3 regions of the Desulfofalx alkaliphila DSM 12257 genome follow, and region 1 is predicted to be linked to each of the others. Evidence: riboswitches for the same ligand, from Rfam matches in the RefSeq annotation. Region 1 holds a riboswitch; each other region holds the start of a gene.
What was found. Region 1 has a riboswitch for molybdenum cofactor ahead of BR02_RS0111730 (stalk domain-containing protein). Riboswitches for the same ligand answer to the same signal wherever they lie in the genome.
Positions count from the first base shown of each region.

Region 1 (8,319 bases):
TCATTATTTAACAACAGCCTTCACCTCGATCCCTTGCGGAGCAGAAAAAGAGATATTCCCGAACTGATTAATTACTTTGTAAACTTAAAATGTAAAAAATATGAAAAAGAAACTAATATCACCCTTTCCTCGGATGCCGTTGAAAAGCTGCTCTCCCATGATTATCAGCAATCGAACATCCAGGAGTTAGAGGAAATTATAGATAGGGCTGTGCTATTGACAGACGGTGAAGTCATTGAAGCAGACAGTATTATTATTGGCGAAGTAAACCGAAGCCGACCCGGTTTTAATTTATTGGACTTATCAATCTTTAAAGAATTAGTATATAAAAGAACCTGGCCCCAAAGGGTCCAAATGATGGTGACGGTAATATTCCTGGGAGTTCTTATAATAAGCTTTTGGGGAGGACATCAATTCCAATGGATTAATGTATTTACCTGGAAGGTTTTGGGCCCTGCTGTCATACTTGGTGCCCTATTGCTTGGTAGAGTGGTCTGTTCAGTATGCCCCTTTTCCATGCTGGCTGCACTGGCGCAAAATCTAAAGTGTTACAGTAAACAGCTGCCTAAGTATTTAACTCACCACTATTACATAATATTTATTTTCTTGTTTAGTTTAATCTTTTGGTATGAAGAATTTTTTAACATAAAGGACTCGCCATATCTAACAGGGTTGCTGTTGGCCACCATTGCAGCCGCAGCTATTACCTGCGGTTTCATATATAAAGGGCATGTTTGGTGCCGCTATATGTGCCCCCTAGGGGCGATTTTCTCCGTCTGCTCCACCCTGTCACTGGTTGAACTGCGAGCTAAAACGGATGTCTGCCAAAATAAGTGTCAAACGTTTAATTGCTTTAAAGGCAACACCCGGAGCGGCTGTCCTATGCTGCTGCACGCCATGTACATTGACAGTAATATCAACTGTAAACTCTGCCTAAAATGCGTCACAAACTGTCCTAACAATTCCATCACCTTTAGCATCAGGCCACCAGGTCGAGAAATTTGGCAGCTCTCCAACGTCCACGGGGGCATTGCAGCGCTGGTGCTTTTCTTTGCCTTCATGCTGATACCGCCATTAACCATAGAGAGCCTGAAAAACCTTTATCCCGACCACTGGAAACTGCTATTTAACCTTTTTTACTGGCTGCTATTTTCTCTACTGTTAGCAGTGGTTGTTGTATTTCTAAGAAAGCATATTTCCAGTAAGAATTTTACCCCCTACCTGAGAATGTCTTTGGCTTTTGTGCCGCTGTTAACTGCCTCCCATGTCTCTTATCAGTTAGGAGCCAAATTTGATGAATTAAACTCCATATTTATTCAGTTAGTATTTGCCAGCCAAGCTCCGTACCTGCTTACCGTCAGTGCCTGTAACTTTACCCAGTCCCTTCTTATGATTGTAGGACTGCTATTAACATTGTATTGCCTATTTAGAGTTTTCCCTCAACTAAAGCACCGATGGGTTGGTGGCACTGCCTTTGGGTTTAGTCTGGCATACTGTTTTATTATTTTGTTGTTCCTATGTGTTTAAATTGGGGCTATTATCAATTGTTTTTAGAAATTCTTTGATTTTATCCAGTACAACTTCAGGCTGTTCCTCAGTAAGAAAATGTCCTGCCTGGGGAAGTACCACAGACGGTCGGTGGTTTGGTAAAAGTCGTTCCAATACCTTAATAATCCTCGGTGGTGAAGATGGGTCCTTTAGTCCCCAGATAATTTGGGCAGGTACTTGCCAGCCATTAAGCATTTGTCCGGTCTTCAGCAGCATTCTATAAATAGGGTCTGATTTAAGGATTGGAATTTGCCTAATAGTACTTAGCTGGGCCTTTCGATCAGCCTTGCACCTATAAGGATACCCAAATCCCCGGCGGATTTTTTTGGTGAAAACATCCCTTCTGGAAAAAGCTAAGGGCATCACAAGCCTATGTAAGATATTTAGATTCTCTACCATCACTTCACCTATTACTGGGATTCGTAACGGCCAAAGAACTATGTAAGACCAGGGAGGCAGATAAGGGCTTTTTCCCCAAACTTCCGGTACCGAACCACTGTTATTTAAAATAACAAGCCCCTTGACCAAGTGCTTGTGTTCCGCAGCCCATGCCAGACCGACAATTCCGCCAATATCATGCACAACTAAAGTTATTTCATTTAACTCCATCTTTTCAATAAATTGTGCAAGTCGTTGTGATTGGGCCTGTAAACTGTAATCCTCACCGGCGGGCTTGTCTGAATAGCCAAAACCTAAAAAGTCAGGCACTATACAGCGATACTCTTTACTCAGTTCCGGGATAAAATTACGGTAAAGGTAACCCCAGGTTGGGTTACCATGCAGCATTATCAGAACCCCTCCACTGCCCTCATCCAAGTAGTGCATTTTATACCCGGCTATTTCAATAAAATTTGAATGAAAATCAAAGCCCTCCGGTTTCAAACCCTCACCCTCCCACTGTCCAACCTTGACCATACATTGCCTGGCAAATCGGCACTCACAAAGTGCAAGAATAGATATCTATAAAATATCATACTTTCCAAAAGACATCGAGTTTTTTCATATACCTCCATTTCTATGGTAGAAAATACCTAAGTAATTTATTTGAGATTCTAGCAGGAATTATCTGGGGCAAAGGCGAATATTTTTTGTGGACAATATCACTATGGATTCTTACTATTTTTTGATTCTAATAGAATAATGCTCCGAGCCCCTTCAACCTAAAAGATACGTCACATCCACGGTTATCGGGCCGACAGGGTTTACCTGGAAACAGGTAGGCCTCCCATTGTGGAAAGGAGCCTTCATCAGGTCAATTTAGATCCGGTTGGCTTACTTTCAGTCACCCGGATCTTTTTTATTTGAAAGGGGGTTTATGACAAGTTATCATTGCACAATCCTGTAGAAAAATTATAAGGAGGGTAACTTTATGAGAAGACAATTATCTATTATCTTGGCTTTATTACTGTTTATTTCCATTGGTGCGGCAGCAGCCTATGCCGGACAGTCTGATGTAAATGTGGTTGTTAACGACGAGTCGGTATTGTTTCCGGATCAAGGGGCCTTTATTGACACCGATACAAACAGAACTTACGTTCCTATACGGTTTGTTAGTGAGGCCTTAGGTGCTAAAGTTAACTGGGATAAGGACGCCCAAGCGGCCACTGTTACGCTGGGAAAATCCGTTATTACCATGCCTGTGGACAGCAACCAAGCCACTGTAAACGAAAAAAATGTGCAGCTTGATGCGCCGGCCATGCTGAAAAACCAGCGCTTATTAGTGCCGCTGCGCTTTGTCAGTGAGGCTTTGGATAAGGACGTAGAGTGGAACGAAGCCGAGCGAACTGTTTATATAAGTGCGGGACCATTCATTCGAATGGCAAGCACTATCGGACCCATTGACGCCGGAATTGTAGGCACCTTGACCAATCTCTTTGAGGAAAAAACAGGCATTAAAGTGGAATTTGTGGGCGCAGGTACAGGCAAAGCCCTAGAAATGTCCAAAACCGGGGATTTTGACCTGGTGCAGGTGCATGCCCGGGCCCTTGAGGAACAGTTTGTTGCCGAAGGTTATGGCACCGAGCGCATCCCCCTGATGTATAACGACTTTGTCATCGTTGGTCCAAAGTCTGACACCGCAGGAATTAGGGGACTGACCCCTTCAGAAGCCTTGAATCGAATTATGGAAACAGAGTCGTTGTTTATCAGCCGTGGCGACCGTTCCGGCACCCACGTCGGTGAGATGGAACTTTGGAAAGCCGCAGAACTGGAACCCCAGGGCGATTGGTACGTAGTCTGGGAGGGAGGTCCCCAAGGAAATAGCGCCACCCTGCGTTACACCGATGAACAACAGGCCTATACCTTCATGGATCGGGCCACCTACCTTGTTCTAAAGGATGAGATCAGCTTAGATGTTCTGGTGGAGAAACACGAATCACTGCTAAATTTCATTACCCTAATCCCGGTGAACCCGGAAAAATTCCCGCAGGTTAAGTATGATCTAGTGATGCAGTTCGTGGATTATGCAACCTCTATAGAAGCGCAAACGGTAATTGAAAACTTCAAGAAGGATGTCTACGGCGAGTCACTTTTCTTCCCCAATTCTGACCGTTGGCACGCCCATAAAGAGTAATAATGACGATGCGATACCATTTTAAACGCGCCCCGCTTGAAGGGGCGCGTTTTTTAAGTTGATAATCAAATATAAAAAGAATACTAAACAACATATCGGGTAAACTTATTAAAAAAATTAAAGAAAAGAGGGATTGGCATGCATACGCTTAGCCATTTACAAGAGGCTCTACACCAAAAGGAACAGGCACTTATTCAATACGTTCGTTATATGAGGGAATCCCAAGACAGTGATAACCAAGATATGGCAGCACTTTTTTCTGATCTTGCAAAAGCAGAGGAAAAACATATTGCTGTAATTAGAAATCAGGTGGCTAAATATAATAAGGGTTTACTTAATAAATATGAAAGTATAAATGAGTATAATTCACAACACTCCACCTACAGAGACGCACCCGAAAATTGATTCCATATAAACAAACCATCTATTATTAATGATGGTTTGTTTAATTATTGAAAACTATTAAATTGCCTTTAAGGTTTAACTCCTTTATTTTATTTAGCAAGTAATCACGCTGTTTTTCCCTTCGTGATGCAGTTGCCTTTAACTCTTCCAATAAATAATATTCTATTAGTCGATAATCTAATTGAGTATTAGCAACATTTACATAAGCCTTAACCAATGACGAACAGACTTTGAATTTCCACTGGGCAAACATAGGATCATTAGTTAATATGAATGAGCTAATACCGCCTAAATCCCTTTCAGGGTGAGTAATACATATATCTTCAAAATCAATACCGTAAAAATTATCTCCGGTAAATATAAAATTACGCAGGTTTAAGTCTGATTTGCAAAAACAATATTCACCTTGCCTCTCAGTACTGTGTAAATGATAGAGCCACTTAGCAAGGCTATTAACCCAAGATTGGTGGATTGTCTTGGGATTTGTCAATAAATCTGTCAAAAGGATTCCTTCTATATACTCCATAATAATTACTCTGCTGTTGCTCCAAATTATTCGGGGCACCAAAAGACCCTTTTGTCTTAGGTTACATATTATGGCAGTCTCTTGATCGGCTTTTCCATTGACATATTCCTTAATTATATATTTAGACTTCACTGTTTCTCTGTTTATTGTATCCACTAAAAAAACTCTATTTCTAAAACTGAATTTTCGATGGTAATTTAAAATTCTTACTCTTAATAACTCTTCCAGCCTAGACTGCCATTCCATTTTTCGTCTTCCTTATTTTAATAGTAATATCACGATCTGGGTCATAACTGTCTAATTGGGAAAATACCTTTTCTAATCTGCGTTTAATATTTAATTGTTGAAAGTAATCTAAAGATATTTCCTGACTGCCAAGTTTAACAGTAACTTCATTGCTAACCATGCATTCTGAGCTCTTTGCTTTACCCTTTAATATTTGAGATGCTAATGTTCGGCAGCTGCTACCACATTTTTGACAATGCTCAATCTCATTGATAAATGGTAAATAATGGTTCATTTTATCCTCAATAAAATCCACTAGTCTCTCAGCATCTAATAGGGCGTTAAAAACCGGAATACCCTTATAAGTGGTTTTTACATTAGATATACGTCCGGATAAAGCAATTACCAAATCATTTTTGCGCTCCTCAATTTCTTTTTCATTCTTGACACATAGAATTTTCGGGACAAGTGTATTGGAAATCCCTTCCATAACCACATAATCATGGTCAAAAAATGTTAGTATTTTTTCTAAGGGTAGTTTTTGAGGAATTAACACATCTGTTTCCATCAAACCCCTAGCCACTACCATTTCAGCCCCAGCTTGCTTATGCCGCCAGGTATTAGTACCAACAGTATCCAGTGCAAATCCTTCAAAGTGAATATTTTTAATTGAGCCAACCCGATAACCCCTTTTACAGAGTTCGTTAATAATTTTTTCAACAGTTGTGGTTTTACCGGATTGGGTAACTCCAAAAACCGAGAAGACTTTCAAAAAAATCACTTCCTTAATCAACATTAGAAGCCTTTTAAATACTAACCATACGCAGTTATATTCCTGTTGACCAAAGATTTATATACATGATTGGTAATCAAGCCAACAACATAACCGGTTATTAATGCTGAAATCATTAATATTGGCAACAATGTGTAAACAGAGAAATCCTGCATTATCAGGCTAGCCACCAATAGCTGTCCGATATTATGGGTTACTGCCCCAACCATACTAATGTTGACAATGCTAACATATTTTGTTAATAACTCCCACAATAAAACCATCACTAAGGCGCTAAGCAGCCCCCCTGTAATACTAAACAAAAAACTGATTGGATTGCCAAATAGCAATGCCCCCAAGGTACACCTAATAAACACCACATAAAAGGCGTCTTTCCATCCCAATAATAATATTGATAATAATGTAATCACGTTAGCTAAACCCAATTTCACTCCTGGATGTGAGGGTATATAAATGGCACGCTCAAAGATATTTAGGGCCATAGCCAGAGCTACAAAAAGTGAAATTAGCACCAGACGCTTTGTATTCAACTTCTAACACCCCTTAATATTTTTACAAAATAGTGGGTGTGCCCACCGGAAGCCAGTGATTAGTATGTTAACGCGTCAACTTCATTTGATTTGCCCTTTATGGTAATCTTTAACCGATTTGGCGCACAAAAGGCTGTTTGACCGGGCATACTCAGCCAACCTGTTTTTACGCACACTTGATTTGGACAATCTGCTTCTTTAACCCTGACTAATCCATCTTTTATTTCTACTACGTTGAAGTTTCCTTCTCCACCGGTGATGGTAATTTGGCTGTTTTGAGAAACAGACAAATCTACTTCTTGGTATAAGTCACCATCCTTGTAAATCTCCAAGGATAAATTACCATCCAATTTTGGTTGGTCTTGTATTACATAAATAGCTATAATACTGGCGATAGCTAGCAATAAAAGACCTACAGTTATGTATTTATTAACATTATCCATATGTTTTCACCAACAATCGACAGAGTTAGTGCGGCCAAGGTCAGACCTATAGATACTATTGTTACTGTGTAATCCAATAAATTATATTTCAGTACATGCAAGTAGGTACGCTGTGGGTAAACTCTAAATCCCCTTGCCTCCATAACAATAGCCAGTTGATTAGCTTTGATCATTACATTTCTAATTAAGGGAGTAAAAATGTAAGTAAAAACCTTTATTTTTTTACCCCAGCCTACCTTCTGTATATCAACACCGCGTAATTGGATAGCAACCATTGTGTCTTTAGCCTCTTGAACAAATATTGGCAAAAAACGTATGGCCACCAAAACCATGAATGCTATCTCATATGGAATTTTTAATTGCACCAAGGCCAGCACATATTCCCTAGAGTTACTGGTTGCAACAATCATAGCCGAACCCAACAATATTAGCATCCTTAATAAAACACACAGGGTGGTAAATATTCCACCTGTGGTAAGAATATTTACCTCTCCTAAGATAATCAGCGCCTCGCCATGGCTCGTAAAAACACTTTGCACAATAAGGAGTAACAATAATACCGGCATCAGGCGGCGAAATCTGTATATTATACCAAGATAGTTAGTTTTATATATTTGCAGCAACAATAATGTAATAATCAACAATATAAGCAATGGGCCTGGTGAATTATAATAAAGAGCCAGGGTAGACAAACATAACACCACAACTATTTTTGCCCTGGGGTCAAGGTTTTTCACTCTAACACCTCTACAATTGTTCTGTTAACCGGCCCCTTTCGAGGCTAATTATGCGTGTAGCATACTTGTTAATAAAACTTTTATCATGGCTAACCATAAATACACCTCGCCCTGTAGCAAGTATTTTTTCTAAACAGTTCCCTAATAACTGCTTACGATAGGCATCTAATCCAGTGGTGGGTTCATCTAGGATTATTAATTCCGGCTCCAAAGCTAAAGTTGCTGCAATGGCCAAGCGCCTTTTTTCCCCCATACTTAATTGTGTGGGAAAGCTTTGAGCAAGGTGTTCCAGTTCAAAGTAAGATAAATTTTCATTAACCAAGCGCTGCACTTGATGGTCTGGCAAACCTTGGTTCTGTAGGCCAAATCCAATTTCCTCTGCCACCGTTGGGCAAAAGAATTGCCTGTCCGGGTTTTGAAAAACATACCCCACAATGCGACCTATTTGGGCCAAGGTCATTGTAGAAATCCTTTGCCCATTTAATGTGATATAACCACTTGTCGGCTCCAGTACTCCTACCATTAATTTGGATATAGTAG
Region 1 is NZ_JONT01000030.1:1,936-10,254, forward strand. It holds gene BR02_RS0111720 (sigma 54-interacting transcriptional regulator) at 1-1,527, shown strand, start outside; gene BR02_RS0111725 (alpha/beta fold hydrolase) at 1,516-2,430, opposite strand; molybdenum cofactor riboswitch at 2,680-2,805, shown strand; gene BR02_RS0111730 (stalk domain-containing protein) at 2,918-4,120, shown strand; gene BR02_RS0111735 (hypothetical protein) at 4,259-4,525, shown strand; gene BR02_RS0111740 (RIO1 family regulatory kinase/ATPase domain-containing protein) at 4,566-5,297, opposite strand; gene mobB (molybdopterin-guanine dinucleotide biosynthesis protein B) at 5,281-6,069, opposite strand; gene BR02_RS0111750 (Gx transporter family protein) at 6,090-6,599, opposite strand; gene BR02_RS0111755 (NusG domain II-containing protein) at 6,659-7,042, opposite strand; gene BR02_RS0111760 (energy-coupling factor transporter transmembrane component T family protein) at 7,018-7,779, opposite strand; gene BR02_RS0111765 (energy-coupling factor ABC transporter ATP-binding protein) at 7,790-8,319, opposite strand, start outside.

Region 2 (8,319 bases), on a different contig from region 1:
TAAAGACATAATTTTAATCTCGGGCAGGTCTTTTTTAAACAAGTGATAACAGGTGGAACAGGCCATTATCATTTTAGGTCTGCCCATTTGCTGCCATTGTTCTTTTATCTTCTGCAATTCCGCCATAAACAAATCCGACCGCCCGGACCATTGGGCCGGCGCACCACAGCAGCGAAGTATCAGCCCAACCCCATCGGAAATATGCTCGGTTAAATAGGCATAGGCCCTCTCCACATGGTCGGGTGCAGAGGCGCTTAACTGGCAGCCGGGAAAAAAGATATATTCACTGCTTTGATAACCCGGCTGATGACGGCTGAGCACACATTGCTCACTGTTGCTGAATTCCATATCCCTGATGGGAAAATCGTGGGCCGAAGGAGGCATCTTCCCTTTTCTAACCATCTCAATTCTGGCCTCGTGGCAAAGCTCACCTAAGTTAAGCCCTTCCGGGCACACCTTCTGGCATAAGCCACATAAGCTACAAGAGTTTATCAAAATGTTAGCCTCATGCCTGCCCTTAACCATTTTAAGGTTATGGTTAATTTGACGAATAAATTTCTTGGGGTATCCCTGAAAATGGGACATGTATTGACATACTTTGACACATTCTAAACACTGGCACTGCAGGCATCTGCCTGCCTCCTCCATGGCCTCTTCCCTGCTGTAAAAACCCTTGTCATTTCCCAACGGCACCGCCGGTAAAGCTTCTACCCCCTTGGTGCTGGTAAAAAGACGGCTTTGGTAAGACCCTTCATTTTCACGGGCAGCAGTCAGCGATACCCCCTGCAAATAACGATCTATGGAAATGGCTGCCCTTTTGCCATCTGAAAGGGATGTTATGGGAGAATAATTGTTAGCATTTCGCAGTGTGCCGCCGGCAAAGACACCCTCGCTCCCTGTGGCAAAGGTGATGGGATCAATGGTAAACTTATCCTCTAAGGGTGACCCCCCTGTGCCCAAATAAACGGCCTGGTATTGGCTGCCTATGGTGTCAAAGGCCAGATCACTTCCCACCTTGGTGTTTAATTCAATAATTACCCCAAGGCTTTTCAATACTGACAATTCTTCATCTATGACATGGGAGGGCAGCATCCACTCCGGAAAATCCCTTACCCTTCCGCCCAATACTCCCTTTTCCTCAAACAGCGTAACTTGATAGCCCTTCTTAGCCAGTTCAAAGGTTGCAGTTAAACCGCTTAAACCACCGCCTATTACTGCCACCCTTTTATTCTTGCTTGGTGCAGGCACTATATTAGGCGGTTTTACCTCACTTAATTGAATGCAGGTTTTCTCCAGGGCAGCTATGGAAAGGGCATCCCCAACCTCTTTGCGTTTACATACCTCTTGGCAGGGATGGTCACAGATTGAACCGATGATTCTGGGAAAGGGAACTGACTTTCTATATATATTCATCGCTTCATCAAAGCGGCCTTTTTTAACTTCCAACATAAATCTTTTTACGTCCACATGAACAGGACAGGCAGTGGTGCAAGCCGGGGGGTGTTCCTGAATACATTTTTCTTCGAACTCAAATATCCGTTTGTGATCCATGTTATCCCACCTCAATACCGCAATAAGTATATAAAGGGCGGACAATATCGTACGCCACTACAATCCAACCATGCCGGTGAAAATAACTTTTTCAATTATGGTAGAGGGCGGGCATGAAGGCCCGCCCTCTACATAGCAAGTTCAGTATTTTAGAAATCAGGGTTTTTAATGGGACGTCTTACCACCGGTATTTCTTTACCCTGCAGGCCTGCCAATATCTTTTCCGGTAACGCCGGCAGCTGGGTTATACGTACACCGCAGGCGTTGTAAATGGCGTTGCAGATGGCAGCATGGGGCGAAGTCAGCGGCAATTCACCCACGCCGGAAGCACCAAAGGGACCGTGCTTGCGGGGGAAGTTAACGTAGATGATTTCCATGTTGTCCGGAACATCCTTAATGTAAGGAATACCGCAGGCACGCATGGTGGTATGCTTTTCCAAGTCCTCAAAGTCTTCGGTCAGTGCCAGGCCAATGCCCTGGGCCAAGCCACCATATATTTGTCCGTCCAATACCGTTTTGTTGACGATTTCTCCCACGTCAGCAGCTAAAGTCATCTTAATGACCTCAGTCTTGCCGGTGGTGGTATCCACTTCCACCTCTGCTAAGAAGACACCGTACATGTAATTGGAGAAAGGCTTGCCCTGGCCTTTTTCGTCGCATGCGGTGCAGTTATCCGCAGCAGTGCTCCACTGGCCCACATACTTTAGCGGTATGCCCTTTGCCACCGCTTCGTCGTAAGTCATGTAACTTCCGTCATCTTTCTTAAGGGCGTTAAGCAATTGCTCACAACCGTTAATTACAGCATTGCCGATAACCACCTGTGAACGGCTACCGCCGGCAGGGCCGCCGGCAGGGGCTAAGTTCATATCGTTCATAACCAGCTTAATCTGCTCCGGCTTAATACCCATGGGACGCAGTGCTTCATGGGAGGTGGCCAAGAGGCCCATATCTGCACCCTGTCCGTGATCCTGCCAGTTTGTACTTACCTGAACCCGACCGTCGGACAGCAGTTCCACCCATACTTCCGCTCCATCTACACCGTCCAAGCCGCAGCCATAGACGCCGACAGATACGCCAACACCACGTTTTTTCTCCGGTGTAGAAAGCTTTTTAGCATTTTCCAAAGCTGCTTGGTATTTGGGCCGGATGGCATCAATCAATGCGGTCATAGAATATACTTCCGGCTCATGGCCAGAGGGGGTAGTATCTCCGGGACGATAAGCATTAATATATCTCAGCTCCAGGGGATCGATGCCCAGCTTTTCAGCCAATACGTCCATTAAAGTCTCTGAGGCAAAGAAGCTCTGGGGTGATCCGTAAGCCCGGAAGGCTGAACCCCAACAGTGGTTGGTGCAAACGGTGTAGCCAACACCTTTAATGTTAGGAATACCATAGCCGGCACCGATAAACTGAGCACCGCGCAGGGTCAGCAGGTCACCAAACTCTGAGTAAGGACCGTGATCCACTGCCCAGTTGGCTTCCATGGCAACAATCTTGCCGTCTTTTTTAGCACCGTACTTAATATCAACAAAGAAGGGTGAACGCTTTCCGGTATAGGTAATTTGTTGATAATAATTGAAGTTTAAGAAACAAGGCTTCCCTGTGGCCATGGTGGCAGCACCAACCAGGGCCTCAATGGTGGGGCTAAACTTATACCCAAAGGTACCGCCTACCCCGGGGAATTGAGACAAGAACAGGTTTTTACCAGGCTCTAAACCAAGTCCTTCACCGATCATGGCTGCATGCAGGTCCAGACCGATACTTTTTGATAAAATCTGCAAATTGCCGTTTTCATCGTAGTAAGCGGCAGCAACGTCAGGCTCAATGGGCAGGTGGGGCTGACGACCGACATACAGGTCTTCCATTGACACTACCACATCTGCTTCTTCCATTACTGACGCCGTATCTTCACCCTTTATATTGTCTTGCTTGTAATAAACATTGGGTGTGCCGGGGTGAATTTCAATGGCATCGGGCTCCATTGCCGCAGGGGCACTCATGTAGGCCGGCAAAATTTCCAACTCAACCTTAACCTTTTCTACAGCGGCTTGGGCATTTGCCTCGGTATCTGCACAAACGATGGCAATGGCGTCGCCAAACTGAAATACTTTTTCATCACATAAAATGGGGCGATCATAGCTGTCCCCTTTGTTGTTTGGAAAGTTCAAGCCGTTAATCCGGTTTCTGCCCTTAATATCTTTATGGGTGACAACTTTATATACACCTGGCATTTTTTCAGCTTCAGAGGTGTCGATGGATAAAATTTTTGCATGGGAAACTTGTGCCTGAACCAACTTTAACTGCAGGGTTTCGGGCGGCATTTTTAGGCCAAAATCGGAGCCAAACTCAATTGTACCGGTAACTTTGCCAATGGCAGAGGGGCGCGGATAGTCAGTGCCAAAAATTTTGCCGTCGGCAGGCATTTTAAAGTCTAAGTCTTCAGCGGTAATTTCGCCGCGCATAAAGGCAGCCGCAGCCATCACGGCATCAACTAAGGGTATATAGCCGGTGCAGCGGCAAACGTTTTTATGTTTTTGGAACCAATCTCTTACTTCTTCTCGGGTTGGGGATGGGTTTTCGTCTAAGAGTGCCTTAGCAGACACAATAAAGCCAGGTGAGCAGTAACCGCACTGGGCGCCACCGTATTTCACCCATGCCATTTGTAAGGCGTGCAGGTTAGTGGGAGTGCCAATACCTTCAATGGTAGTGATAATAGACTCATCAGGTAAACGCTTCATTTTGTAAGCACAGGATAAAATTAGTTTACCGTTTAAAATTACTGAGCAAGCACCGCACTGGGCTTTACCACAACCGACCTTGGTTCCGGTTAGACCCAGTTGGCCGCGCAGCACATCCACCAGCATAGATTCCGGGTCGCATACGACAACTGTATTTATGCCGTTGATGTTGATTTTCTTTTTAATCACTTGACCACACTCCTTTTATTATTTAATTTAAGGCTATCGACCCTAAATTTTTCTAGCAGATTGTTTTACAAGCTTTTTCCAAAACCACAGTCCGGATATCTACACTCTTTACAGTTAACACAGAGTCCCCCATGGCCCAGCTTCACAATATCCCTGCGGCTTAATTCTTCCCCTGCCAGGATGCGGGGCACCACCAGATCAAAGATACTGCTCTTGCTGTACATTACACAGCCCGGCAATCCCAGCACAGGTACATCGCCTATATAGGCCAACATAAACATAGCCCCGGGCAAGGTGGGGGCACCATATGTAACAATACGCCCGCCCGCTGCCCGAATACCTGCAGGTGTCACGTCATCGGGGTCCACAGACATGCCTCCGGTAACTGTAATCATTTCAACCCCCTCTCCCAATAACCGGTTTATAGCGTCAACTATCATGTCTGTGCTGTCAGACACAAATATTTGTCTGCTTACAACACTTCCCCAACTCTCTATCTTCTTCATAACCACAGGGCCAAATTTATCTTTAATCCGCCCGTGGTATACTTCGCTGCCGGTGGTAACAACGCCGACTTTTAATGACTTAAATGGTTTAACCTCAACCAGGGGATAGTTTGTTTGGCATATGGACTCAATTTTACATATTTTGTCTTCTTCAATAACCAGGGGAATGATTCTGGTGCCTGCCAGCACCTTACCTTTTTCAACTATTTGATTGGTATGTAAAGTTGCAAACATCACTTCTTCTAATTCGTTAATGCTGTATAGGGCATCAACATTTACTTTAAGGAGGCCCTTTTCTTCGGCCAGCAAACTTACTTTACCTTCTTTGGGTTCCGTGAGGCTTATGCCGCTGCCGGCAGCCGCCTTTGCAATTCTCAGCGCTGCGTCATCCTCGTGCAGCAGCCCATTGTTTATTTCCCATACATATATATTTTGCTTTCCTATATCCAACAACTTCGGTATATCTTCAAACTGTATAATGTGCCCTTTTTTAAATGCCCTGCCTTTAAATTTACCCGGGACAATTTGGGTAATATCGTGACAGAGAACCATTCCAACCGCCTCTTGCACCGGTACAACTTTCACTGCTCCATCCCCCTTTTTTAACAATAAAACCAGGGCGCCGTGGAAGGGTTAAAACAGCGCCCTGGTTTATTTATAACCAGTAAATACTACTGTACTCCTTTCCACGCGGGAGGCCTAACGGTTTCCCATTAAACCCTAACGGCTTGGCTTTCTTATCGAAGGCCTTAGAACTGCCAAGCTCGGAGTCCATATTAAATTGTGCCACAAATCTATGCTTTATAAATAAAACTATTTTATTCCCTTATTAAACCTAATTTCTTGGCTAACTCACTCACCCTTTTGCTCTCCATATCTAAAACAACAGCCACAGAATCGTTGCCTTCTATTTTTAACTTTAAGAAAGACTTTTTCTCCCATTCAAAACCGATATAATAGAGGAGGTTTTTATAGTTTTGACTTGATGTGCTGATCACTAAATCACCCTTTGGACTAAGACCGTACTCAAAAAAGTAAAGCTTGCAATTATAGTTGTTTTTTAATAAAACCTCTTGTTCATCTGTAATTTTTTGTAACCTTACACCTTCAAGATGTGATTTGACTCTTTCAATGACCTCTTGCACCACTATTACCTCCAAGTTAACTACTAAACAGCCATCATCGGCGGGCTTCCGGCTAGGTTTATAAAAAGCCAGGATCACAGCAAAGAAGCATGTAATCCTGGCTTTTTAAACACCAAGTATTTACTTTACTCCTTTCCGAACGGGAGGCTTAACGGTTTCCCATCAAACCCTAACGGCCGAAAGATCATAGTATAATACCTTAGATCTGACGGCTCGGAGACTATTAAGTTATATTAATAACGTAGCAAAAAGCGTACCAATAAAAACAAGCTATCCAATTGGATTTTTAGTGCTATACCAGGAAAGTGTTACATTTTGGTATAACAGTGTTCTTTTTTGGGATGCTTTTTGTTCCAAAAGCACATGGTTAATGCCTTATTCTATTCTATGTTAATAAGCATATTCCTTCATGAATAATTGTTTATTAGGAAAAAAAGCCCCATTAGGAGGGTGCGTCTTTGAGCATAAGGGGACTCCTAAATGTGTCACTGACATAAATATAGTCGGCTTTATCAATGACAATACCTGTTGGGTTCTAAAACTGCGCCTTTAAAACTTGCCCGTCTACATGCCCGGGAAATCCGTTCCCGGCAACTGTATATACCTTGCCATCATAAATCATTCGTATAGCGTGGTTGCCCGTGTCAGTGATAAATATCGCACCATCAGGAGCAATGGCAACACCCCGCGGGCGATTAAATAAGGCTTTGTCTGCATCACCGTCCCTATATCCATTGATGGTAGAAAAACAACTAACGCATAACGAAAAAGACCACACAGGAGAATAAGAAACTCCTATGTGGTCTTTATTGCCCGCTTGAAGCTGTCCATTAAAGTTTTTCTTCAATCCCTAAGTAAAAGCTTCTTTTGGGGCTTTTTTTGTCTTTAGTACTTTTCTGATATTAACTTCGGTTGGGTGAAGTGGAGCAGATAATCTCTCCCACCGGCCTTGGAGTCAGTGCCTGACATTTTAAATCCGCCAAAGGGATGCACCCCTACCAAGGCACCGGTGCATTTGCGGTTAACGTAGAAGTTGCCCACATGAAACTCTTTCTTTGCTTTTTCGATTTTTAAACGATCGTTAGCAAAGACTGAGCCGGTTAAACCATATTCAGTGTTGTTAACAATATCCAAGGCATGGTCAAAACTGTCTGCTTTAATAAAGGCCAGTACAGGGCCAAATATTTCCTCCTGGGCAATCACCGCTTGGGGTGAAACATTGCCGAAAATAGTGGGCTGCACATAAAATCCACCCAAACTTTCAAGAGTATCTCCCCCGGTGAGCAGTTCACCTTCTCTTTTACCAATTTCTATATATTTCTTAATTCTTTCCAGAGAAGCCTTGTCTATCACCGGGCCAACGGGGAAGTTTTCTGTGGCTGGGCCAACGGTCAGCTCACCGGTCTTTTGCAGCACCAAATCAACCACTTGGTCATAAACATCACTGAGCACAACTGCCCTGGAGCAAGCTGAACACTTTTGCCCCTGGAAGCCAAAGGCCGATGCAACAATGGCAGTGGCCGCTGCGTTTAAATCTGCTGAACTGTCCACAAGAATAGCATCTTTACCGCCCATTTCCAAGGCCACCCGCTTAATAGCCCGTTGACCCTTTACGTATTTGGCAGCCAATTCATTTATTCTTAGGCCCACCTCTTTTGAGCCGGTGAAATTAACAAAGCTAATTTGTGGGCTGCTAACTAGGAAATCACCTATGGCACCGCCGCTGCCGGGCAAGAAGTTTACCACCCCGTCGGGCACCCCTGCTTCTTTAAGTATTTCTACAAATTTAGCTGCAATGACCGGTGTATTGCTGGCAGGTTTCAGCACCACAGTGTTACCCGCAACTATGGCGGCCGCTGTCATACCCGCCATAATGGCAAAGGGAAAATTCCAAGGTGGAATTACTACACCGACACCCAACGGCAGATACACCAGTTCATTATCTTCACCGTCAATCCTCACCAGCGGCTGGGTTTCTGCCAATCGGCACATTTCTCGGCCATAGAATTCCAGAAAGTCGATGGCTTCGGCTGTATCTGCATCGGCCTCTGCCCAATTCTTTCCTGATTCTAAAACTAACCAGCTTGATAATTGATATTTTCTTTCCCTCATTATGGCCGCTGCTTTAAAAAGACATGCCGCCCTTTCTTTGGGATTAACCCTGGCCCAGCTGTCAAAGGCCTTTTCCGC
Region 2 is NZ_JONT01000002.1:33,358-41,676, reverse strand. It holds gene BR02_RS0101950 (pyridine nucleotide-disulfide oxidoreductase/dicluster-binding protein) at 1-1,551, opposite strand, end outside; gene BR02_RS0101945 (molybdopterin-dependent aldehyde oxidoreductase) at 1,701-4,478, opposite strand; gene BR02_RS0101940 (molybdopterin-binding protein) at 4,544-5,569, opposite strand; molybdenum cofactor riboswitch at 5,648-5,766, opposite strand; gene BR02_RS0101935 (DUF3909 family protein) at 5,803-6,129, opposite strand; molybdenum cofactor riboswitch at 6,242-6,360, opposite strand; gene BR02_RS0101930 (hypothetical protein) at 6,665-6,907, opposite strand; gene pruA (L-glutamate gamma-semialdehyde dehydrogenase) at 7,015-8,319, opposite strand, start outside.
Region 2: it holds a riboswitch for molybdenum cofactor, as region 1 does, so the genes downstream of both, BR02_RS0101935 (DUF3909 family protein) here and BR02_RS0111730 (stalk domain-containing protein) in region 1, are expected to answer to the same signal.

Region 3 (8,319 bases), on a different contig from region 1:
GCAACGGCAATTTTCGCCCCCGGGCGGAAGCAGTATATAATGATTTTTGGGCCGAGGACCCGGCCTGTTATTTGACTGATGAAGAAATTGGTCTTGGGGAGCAGTAGTTGACAAAAGGGCAGGTGAAATAATTGTTTCCTTATTTAAGAATGCGCAGGCTTAGATCCAGTGAGAACATGCGGCGTTTGGTACGTCAGCATCACCTGCGGGTTGACGACTTAATTTATCCGCTTTTTGTTACGCCCGGTGAGGGCATTAAAAAAGAAGTATCCTCAATGCCGGGGGTCTATAACTTTTCCTTAGATGAACTGCAGGCAGAACTTGAAGAAGTGGTGGCCTTGGGCATACCAGGCGTTATACTGTTCGGGGTGTTGGGTGACGAAGAAAAAGATCCGGTTGGTTCCGGTGCCTATCATGACAGGGGCATTGTGCAGCAGGCGGTGGAGGCAATAAAGGAAAAATACCCGCAACTGTTGGTGGTAACCGATGTTTGCCTGTGTGAGTTCACCGATCACGGCCACTGTGGCCTGATTAAAGGGGATCAAATAGATAACGACGCTACCCTGGAACTGCTGGCCAAAATTGCGGTGAGCCATGCCAAGGCCGGTGCCGATATGGTGGCGCCTTCGGACATGATGGACGGGCGGGTGGCGGCCATTCGCCAGGCCCTGGATGAGCATCACTTTGAGAATATACCCATTATGTCCTATTCGGCCAAATATGCGTCGGCCTACTATGGGCCCTTCAGGGAAGCGGCGGCATCTGCACCGAAGTTTGGTGACCGCAAAGCCTATCAAATGGATGCCGCCAACGGTGACGAGGCAATTCGGGAAACCTGGTTGGATATTGAAGAAGGTGCCGACATAGTGATGGTCAAGCCCGGTCTGGCCTATATGGATATTATTCGCCGTATCAAGGAAGAGTTTAAATATCCCACAGCGGTGTACAATGTCAGCGGCGAGTACGCCATGGTGAAGGCTGCCGCCCAAAATGGCTGGATTGATGAGAAAAAGGTGGTTCTGGAAACGCTCACCGCCTTTAAAAGGGCCGGGGCTGATATTATCATCACCTACCATGCCAAAGATGCTGCCCGCTGGTTAAAGGAGGAATAGGCATGCTGGTGTCATGGAATACCACAAACCAGTGCAACATGTACTGTGAGCATTGCTACCGGGATGCCGGGGCCAAGGTGGAGGATGAACTGAATACAGCCGAAGGCAAGGCGCTGATAGATGAAATTGCCAAGGCCGGTTTTAAAATAATGATTTTTAGCGGTGGCGAACCGCTGATGCGTGACGATATTGTCCAATTGGTAGCCTATGCTAAATCAAAGGGGCTGCGCCCGGTCTTTGGCACCAACGGCACCCTGATCACCTTGGAAATGGCAAAAAAACTAAAGGAGGCCGGAGCCCTGGGTATGGGCATCAGCCTGGACAGTGTAGATCCTGAAAAGCATGATCGCTTTAGGAATTCTCCCGGAGCTTGGGCAGCGGCGGTGGAGGGCATGCGCAACTGCCGCCGGGCAGGCTTGCCCTTTCAAATTCACACCACTGTGGTTGACTGGAACTATGACGAAGTGGAACAATTGACTGACCTGGCAGTGGAAGAGGGGGCGGTGGCCCACCATATCTTTTTCTTGGTACCCACCGGGAGAGCGGTTAACATAGAGCAGGAATCACTGCGGGCGGAGCAGTACGAAAACCTGCTTAAACGGATTATGAAGAAACAGCAGCAGGTGGATATTGAATTAAAGCCAACCTGCGCCCCCCAATTTATGCGCATTGCCAAGGAAATGGGCGTGGACGTACGTTTTACCAAAGGCTGTCTGGCAGGTACAGGCTATTGTATTATCAGCCCCAAGGGTGACGTGCAGCCCTGTGCTTACTTAAATATCCCGGTGGGCAATGTGCGGGAGGTGCCCTTCAGTGAGATCTGGAAGGACAACGAGGTATTTAACCGCCTGCGCAATGATAAACTGCAGGGCGGCTGTGGCACCTGCCGATACCAAAAAATCTGCGGCGGCTGCCGGGCCAGGGCCTATTACTACCACGGTGACTACATGGCCGAAGAGCCCTGGTGTTTATATCACGGCAGAAAAGGCTATTAGGTAATGCAGGATGACAGTGTTTGCCAAAGGGTGTTAATCTGCTTTAATTAGAGATAGAGGCGAACGGTGTTGACCGTTCGGCGAGGAATTGAGGTATAGGAAATGAAACTTGATGCTATTGACCGCAAACTTCTCAACATGGCACAATCAAATTTTCCCATAGTGGCACGGCCCTATAAAGAATTGGGCCACCGCCTTGGCATCAGCGAAGAGCAAGTGATTGAACGCTTGCAGCGGCTTAAAGATGAAGATTACATCCGCCGCCTGGGGGGAATATTTGATTCCCGCAAGCTGGGATACAAGGGTACCTTGTGCGGCATTAAGGTGCCCGCCCACAGAATTGATGAGGTGGCAGCGGTGGTAAACAGCTACCCCGGCATTACTCACAACTACTTGCGGGAGGGTGAATACAACATGTGGTTCACCGTATTGGCCAACTCTCCGGATAAGGTGAAAAAAATACTGGAAGAGATCAGCGAAAAAACCGGTATCACCGATATACTAAACCTTCCCTCTGAAAGAGTATTTAAGGTATTAGTAAATTTTGAATTGGATGAGGTGTAAAATGCTCACCAAGTTAGAGAAGAATATAATCAAAGAACTGCAAAAGGGATTGCCGCTGGTGCCCCAACCCTTTGCCCATTTGGGTGAAAAGCTGGGCTTAACTGAAAAAGAATTGCTGGAAATTATAGACCAATTGATGGAAAAGGGTTATATGAAAAGAATGGGTGCTGCCCTGAGGCACCACCGGGTGGGTTTTGTGGCCAATGCCATGGTAGTGTGGCAGGTGCCTGAGGATATGGTCGAAGAGGTGGGCAATAAACTGGCGGCACACCCGGAAGTAACCCATTGTTATCAGCGCAAAACTTATCCCCACTGGAAATATAACTTTTACACCATGATTCACAGGCAGAGCAGGGAAGAATGCTATGATCTGGCCGAAGAACTGTCCCGGTTGGTGGGGATAAAGGAGTATAAGCTGCTCTTTAGTACTAAAGAACTTAAAAAGAGCAGTATGGCGTATTTTGCAGATGAAAAGTAGGTAATTAAGCGGCCACCCTTGATTTGCCCTCTGGATTGTTTTGGTAGGCTAGACAGGCTCTCGGTCTACAAACTCCAGAATCTTTTGCTAAGGAGGTTTGAAAACAATGCCTACATATGAAAAATCTAAAAAACTTTATGCTGACGCCCAGCAGTATATACCCGGCGGGGTGAACAGCCCGGTGCGGGCCTTTAAATCGGTGGGCGGTGACCCCCTGTTTATAGAACGGGGCGACGGAGCCTATATGTGGGATGTGGATGGTAACCGCTACGTGGACTATGTGGGCTCCTGGGGCCCCCTGATTCTTGGCCACCGGCACCCGGCGGTGGTGGATGCCCTGCAGCACTGCCTGGGACTGGGTACCAGTTATGGTGCACCCACGGAATTGGAGACCCAACTGGCGCGCATGGTGGTGGACGCGGTGCCGTCCATTGAAATGGTGCGCATGGTGAACTCGGGCACTGAAGCCACCATGAGTGCATTAAGGCTGGCCCGGGGCTACACCAATAGAAACAAAATTGTTAAATTTGAAGGCTGCTACCACGGCCATGCGGATTTCCTACTCATTAAAGCCGGTTCGGGGGCATTGACATTGGGTGTGCCCACCAGCCCCGGTGTACCGGCCAGCATTGCCGGCAACACCATCACAGCACCCTTTAACGATTTAGATACACTAAAGAAAATATTTGAAATGGAAGGCGAAGATATCGCTGCAGTGATACTGGAGCCGGTACCCGGCAATATGGGGGTAATACTGCCCAAGGCCGGATTTTTAGAGGGACTAAGGGAATTAACCAAAGAGTATGGCAGCCTGTTGATTTTTGACGAAGTGATGAGCGGGTTTAGGGTGGCCTATGGCGGCGCCCAGTCAATTTATAAGATTGATCCTGACTTAACCTGCCTTGGTAAAGTAATTGGCGGCGGCCTGCCGGTGGGAGCCTACGGCGGTAAGCGCGAGATTATGGAGCAAATATCCCCGGCCGGGCCAATCTATCAGGCGGGCACCCTGTCCGGTAACCCCTTGGCCATGACAGCCGGCATAGCTACCTTAAAAGAACTGGCTAAACCGGGCGTTTATGAAGAACTGGAACGGAAATCGGAAAAACTGGCCCAGGGTTTAGGTGAGGCCGCTAAAGAGGCAGGGGTGCCGATGAGCCAAAACCGCGTCGGTTCAATGCTGTGTACTTTCTTTACCTCAGAAGAGGTGGTGGATTTTAAAACCGCTTGTTCCTCAGACACAGAAAAATTCGGCCGTTTCTTTAGGGCGATGTTGGATGAGGGGGTATACCTGGCACCGTCTCAATTTGAGGCAGCCTTCATGTCGGTGGCACACAGTGATGAAGACATCGACTTCACCATCGAGGCCGCCCGTAAGGCCTTTAAGAAATTGTAAAGCAGAACAATGCTGTACGCATGGGCCCCATTGCATGCTGCGGTAGAAATGACCGGATAAATTTAAAACCCTTTAATGAAGGTAGATACCATAAAGATCTATAGGTAACTATAACCTTAGCTTCAGAAAAGGAGAAAAAAATCTTTACTATAAAAAAGGATTTTTTGCATAAAGCTAGAATACACTATAGAGTTAGTACGAGATTTATATTATCAGCAAAAATCAATATAGCCTCCGAGTCTGTTAACCTACAGTGGGCCATGGTTTTCAGACCGTTAGGGTACATATGGAAACGTGTGTGCCTCCCGGTGTGGAAAGGAGAGTGATTGTTCAGCTTAGCTAATAATGCCAAACTTTGCCTATCTACAGCGGAGTTTGGTTTTTTATTTTCAAACTTATACCTTGCGTATAAGAATTGTTCTACAGGTGCCCCTTATTAAATAGTAATAAGACAGGAGGAATTATAATTGAAACGTTTTCTAGTATTATTACTGGCCCTGGTAATGGGCTTAGCCCTAATGGGTTGTCAGAGTCAGGAACCTGCCGATAACGATCAACAAAGTGCAGAGCCGGAAATTAAAGACGTAATACTGGCCACCACCACCAGCACCCAGGACAGCGGTTTGTTAGATGTGCTGGAACCAATGTTTGAGGAGCAAACCGGTTACAACATTAAGACCGTTGCTGTTGGTACCGGCCAGGCATTGAGTATGGGTGAAAAGGGTGAAGCAGATGTGCTGCTAACCCACGCCATGGCGGCAGAGAAAGAATTGGTGGATTCCGGAGCAGTAGTTAACTACCAGCTGGTTATGCACAACGACTTTGTAATAGTTGGGCCACCTGCTGATCCTGCAGGCATTAAAGAGCTGGCAACTGCCAAGGAAGCCTTAGCTAAAATAGCAGAGACCGGAAGCGTATTTGTATCCAGGGGTGACGATTCCGGCACCCATAAGCAAGAGCTGGCCCTTTGGAAAGATGCCGGTATTGAACCTGCCGGAGATTGGTATGTGGAAACAGGAAGCGGCATGGGTAAAACCTTAGCAGTGGCTAACGAAAAGGAAGGCTACACCCTTACCGACCGGGCCACCTACCTGGCACATCAGCAAAACCTTGAGTCAGAAATACTGCTGGAAGGCGACGCTGTGTTGCTAAACATTTACCACGTTATGCAAGTTAACCCCGAAAAATTTGAAAAAGTCAATGGACCTGGGGCAAAGGCCTTTGTAGAATTTATGATTGACCCTGCCACCCAGGATGTTATTAAAGAATTTGGTGTAGACCAGTATGGTCAGCCCTTGTTCTTCCCGGATGCCCATACCACTGTAGAGGAATTGTTAGGCCAATAACAGTTTAATCTAAAACTAAATACTAAGTTCTCCGAGCAATAACGCCTACAGCAATAAGCCATGGTGTTATAGCCGATAGGGTTAACAGGGAAACCCGTTAGCCTCCCCCTTTGGAAAGGAGAGCGTTTTCCGGACAATCTTGTAGAAAGGCTACAGTTGTTGATGCCTTCATTTTGTGATGCACAAAACAGTCTGGTCAGTGTCTGCTTTTTAAAGGGTACTGCCAGACTGTTTTTGTTATATAAGGAAAGAGGTGTTTAGTTTGAAGGGGCGATACCGGCTGTTGGTTTCTTTTCCTGTGGGGGATGTTGTGGGGCATTATGGTGCGGAAGAAAAACAGTTACATGACCTTGCGGAAACACTGGGCGGGTTTAAAGATCGGGTCTTTGATATGTACCTTGAGTTTTCCCTGTTGGCTGATAAGGGGATGCTAATTAGGCAAGAATACGGCACCTGCAGAGGAAATATGACCGTTTCCTTTTACTACCCGCCAACTGTGTCAGTGGATGAAAGGCGTCAACAGATAATTAATATATTGCTGAAAAAATACCTGCACGAGCCGGTGTACCCACGGCCCGGAATATATGTGGTTCAAGACAAGGATGAGAATTACAGGCTGCTTAAGACCTCAAACGAACATGTAATATCCAGCAGTTACAACAGTTCAAATAATACAGTATCTAAGTATTTACATTAGGGTGATTACTATGAATGTTTTGCTAAAAGAACCCTTTAATAATCAAAAACTGGTTATAAATATCGGTAAGGAGATTTGTAAGATTACTCCAAAACGAACCCGAGAGATATTTTTAGAAATGCTATATTATATCTACAGCGTTACTAAGCAAGTAAACGCCTGCCAAAACAAGGATATATACCTCAATCAATTGGTTAAGGGCTGTGCCTTATACTTTTATTTACGTATGCTGCGGCAGAGAATCATGCCGAATAATTTAAAAACTTCTGTTGCCGTTAATCTATTAATATTGAGCTTTGGTATTTTGAAAGAAGATTTGCTTTTTGTAGAGCACTGTAAGCATGAAAATGATGGTGAGGAGATCTTCTTCGCCCGTTATTTTGGGGAGGATAAAGAACTTGAAATTATCCTCGCACAAACATGCGAAGAATATCTTAAGCCTGCCATATAAATTTTTCCTGCCCTGAGCCCCCCTCGGGGTATCTTTTTAAAATAATGGTCAGGAGGTTTACTTCCAGCCCGAAGTATAGATTTTTATTATATTTAGCGCTAAAAACGCTAAAGTAAAGGGGGTAAGTATATGGAAAAAAAGGCACATGAAAAAGAAGTGACCAGGCGCGGTTTCCTTAAAATGATGGGAACACTGGGCCTGGTCGGTGCCACAGCTACCGCTTTAGCCGGCTGTGGTTCCAAAGAATCTGCCGGCGGAGGTGGATGGCTGCCCCAGCAGTACCAGGCGGCCGGTACATGGCCGACACAGGTGCGGGGGCGGGTTCCATTGGATCCCTTCAGTCCGTCGCTGAGTAGGGATGACAAGAAGTGTATTCTGTGTGGGCAATGTTTAGAGGTGTGTCAAAGGGTTCAGTCGGTTTTTGGATACTATGAGCTTCCGGTAAAAAATGACGTAATCTGTGTCAACTGCGGCCAGTGTTCTCTGTGGTGTCCCACTGCTGCCATCACAGAAAGGGATGAAACCCAAAAGGTTTTTGATGCCTTGCAAGACCCCGATAAGATCGTTATTGTGCAAACGGCTCCGGCCACCAGGGTGGCCCTTGGTGAGGAATTCGGTTTGCCCCCGGGTTCATGGGTTGAAGGACAGCAGGTTGCAGCATTAAAGGCCTTGGGTTTTGATAAAGTATTTGATACAAACTTTACCGCTGATCTGACAATTATGGAAGAAGGCATGGAGTTAATAGCAAGGGCCACCGGTAAAAAAGACCCCAACAAATATCCCCTACCACAATTTACATCGTGCAGTCCCGGTTGGGTTAAGTTTTGTGAATACTACTACCCAGACTTAATTCCTCATCTGTCAACTGCCAAGTCACCGCAGCAAATGTTTGGTGCACTGGCAAAGACCTATTTTGCTGAAAAAAATAATGTAGACCCCAAAAATATCGTATCGGTATCAATAATGCCCTGCACTGCTAAAAAGTTTGAAGCATCCCGGCCTGAATTTAACGATGCCCAAACCTACTGGGGTCTGGATGAAGAAATTAGAGACGTTGATGTGGTGCTAACTACCAGGGAACTGGCCAGAATGATTAAGGCCAAAGGCATTGACCTTCCTTCATTGCCTGAGGAAAAGTATGATTCCTTAATGGGTGAAGGTTCCGGGGCAGGTTTGATATTCGGTGCCACCGGAGGAGTTATGGAGGCAGCGGCCCGCACAGCATATTTTGTCATCTCCGGGGGGCAATCAGCGCCAATTCTCTTTAATTTGACCCCGGTTCG
Region 3 is NZ_JONT01000002.1:22,335-30,653, forward strand. It holds gene nirJ1 (putative heme d1 biosynthesis radical SAM protein NirJ1) at 1-107, shown strand, start outside; gene hemB (porphobilinogen synthase) at 150-1,112, shown strand; gene nirJ2 (putative heme d1 biosynthesis radical SAM protein NirJ2) at 1,115-2,107, shown strand; gene ahbA (siroheme decarboxylase subunit alpha) at 2,210-2,671, shown strand; gene ahbB (siroheme decarboxylase subunit beta) at 2,673-3,149, shown strand; gene hemL (glutamate-1-semialdehyde 2,1-aminomutase) at 3,256-4,542, shown strand; molybdenum cofactor riboswitch at 4,763-4,879, shown strand; gene BR02_RS0101895 (ABC transporter substrate-binding protein) at 5,046-5,888, shown strand; molybdenum cofactor riboswitch at 5,906-6,025, shown strand; gene BR02_RS0101900 (hypothetical protein) at 6,142-6,585, shown strand; gene BR02_RS0101905 (hypothetical protein) at 6,596-7,036, shown strand; gene BR02_RS0101910 ([FeFe] hydrogenase, group A) at 7,166-8,319, shown strand, end outside.
Region 3: it holds a riboswitch for molybdenum cofactor, as region 1 does, so the genes downstream of both, BR02_RS0101895 (ABC transporter substrate-binding protein) here and BR02_RS0111730 (stalk domain-containing protein) in region 1, are expected to answer to the same signal.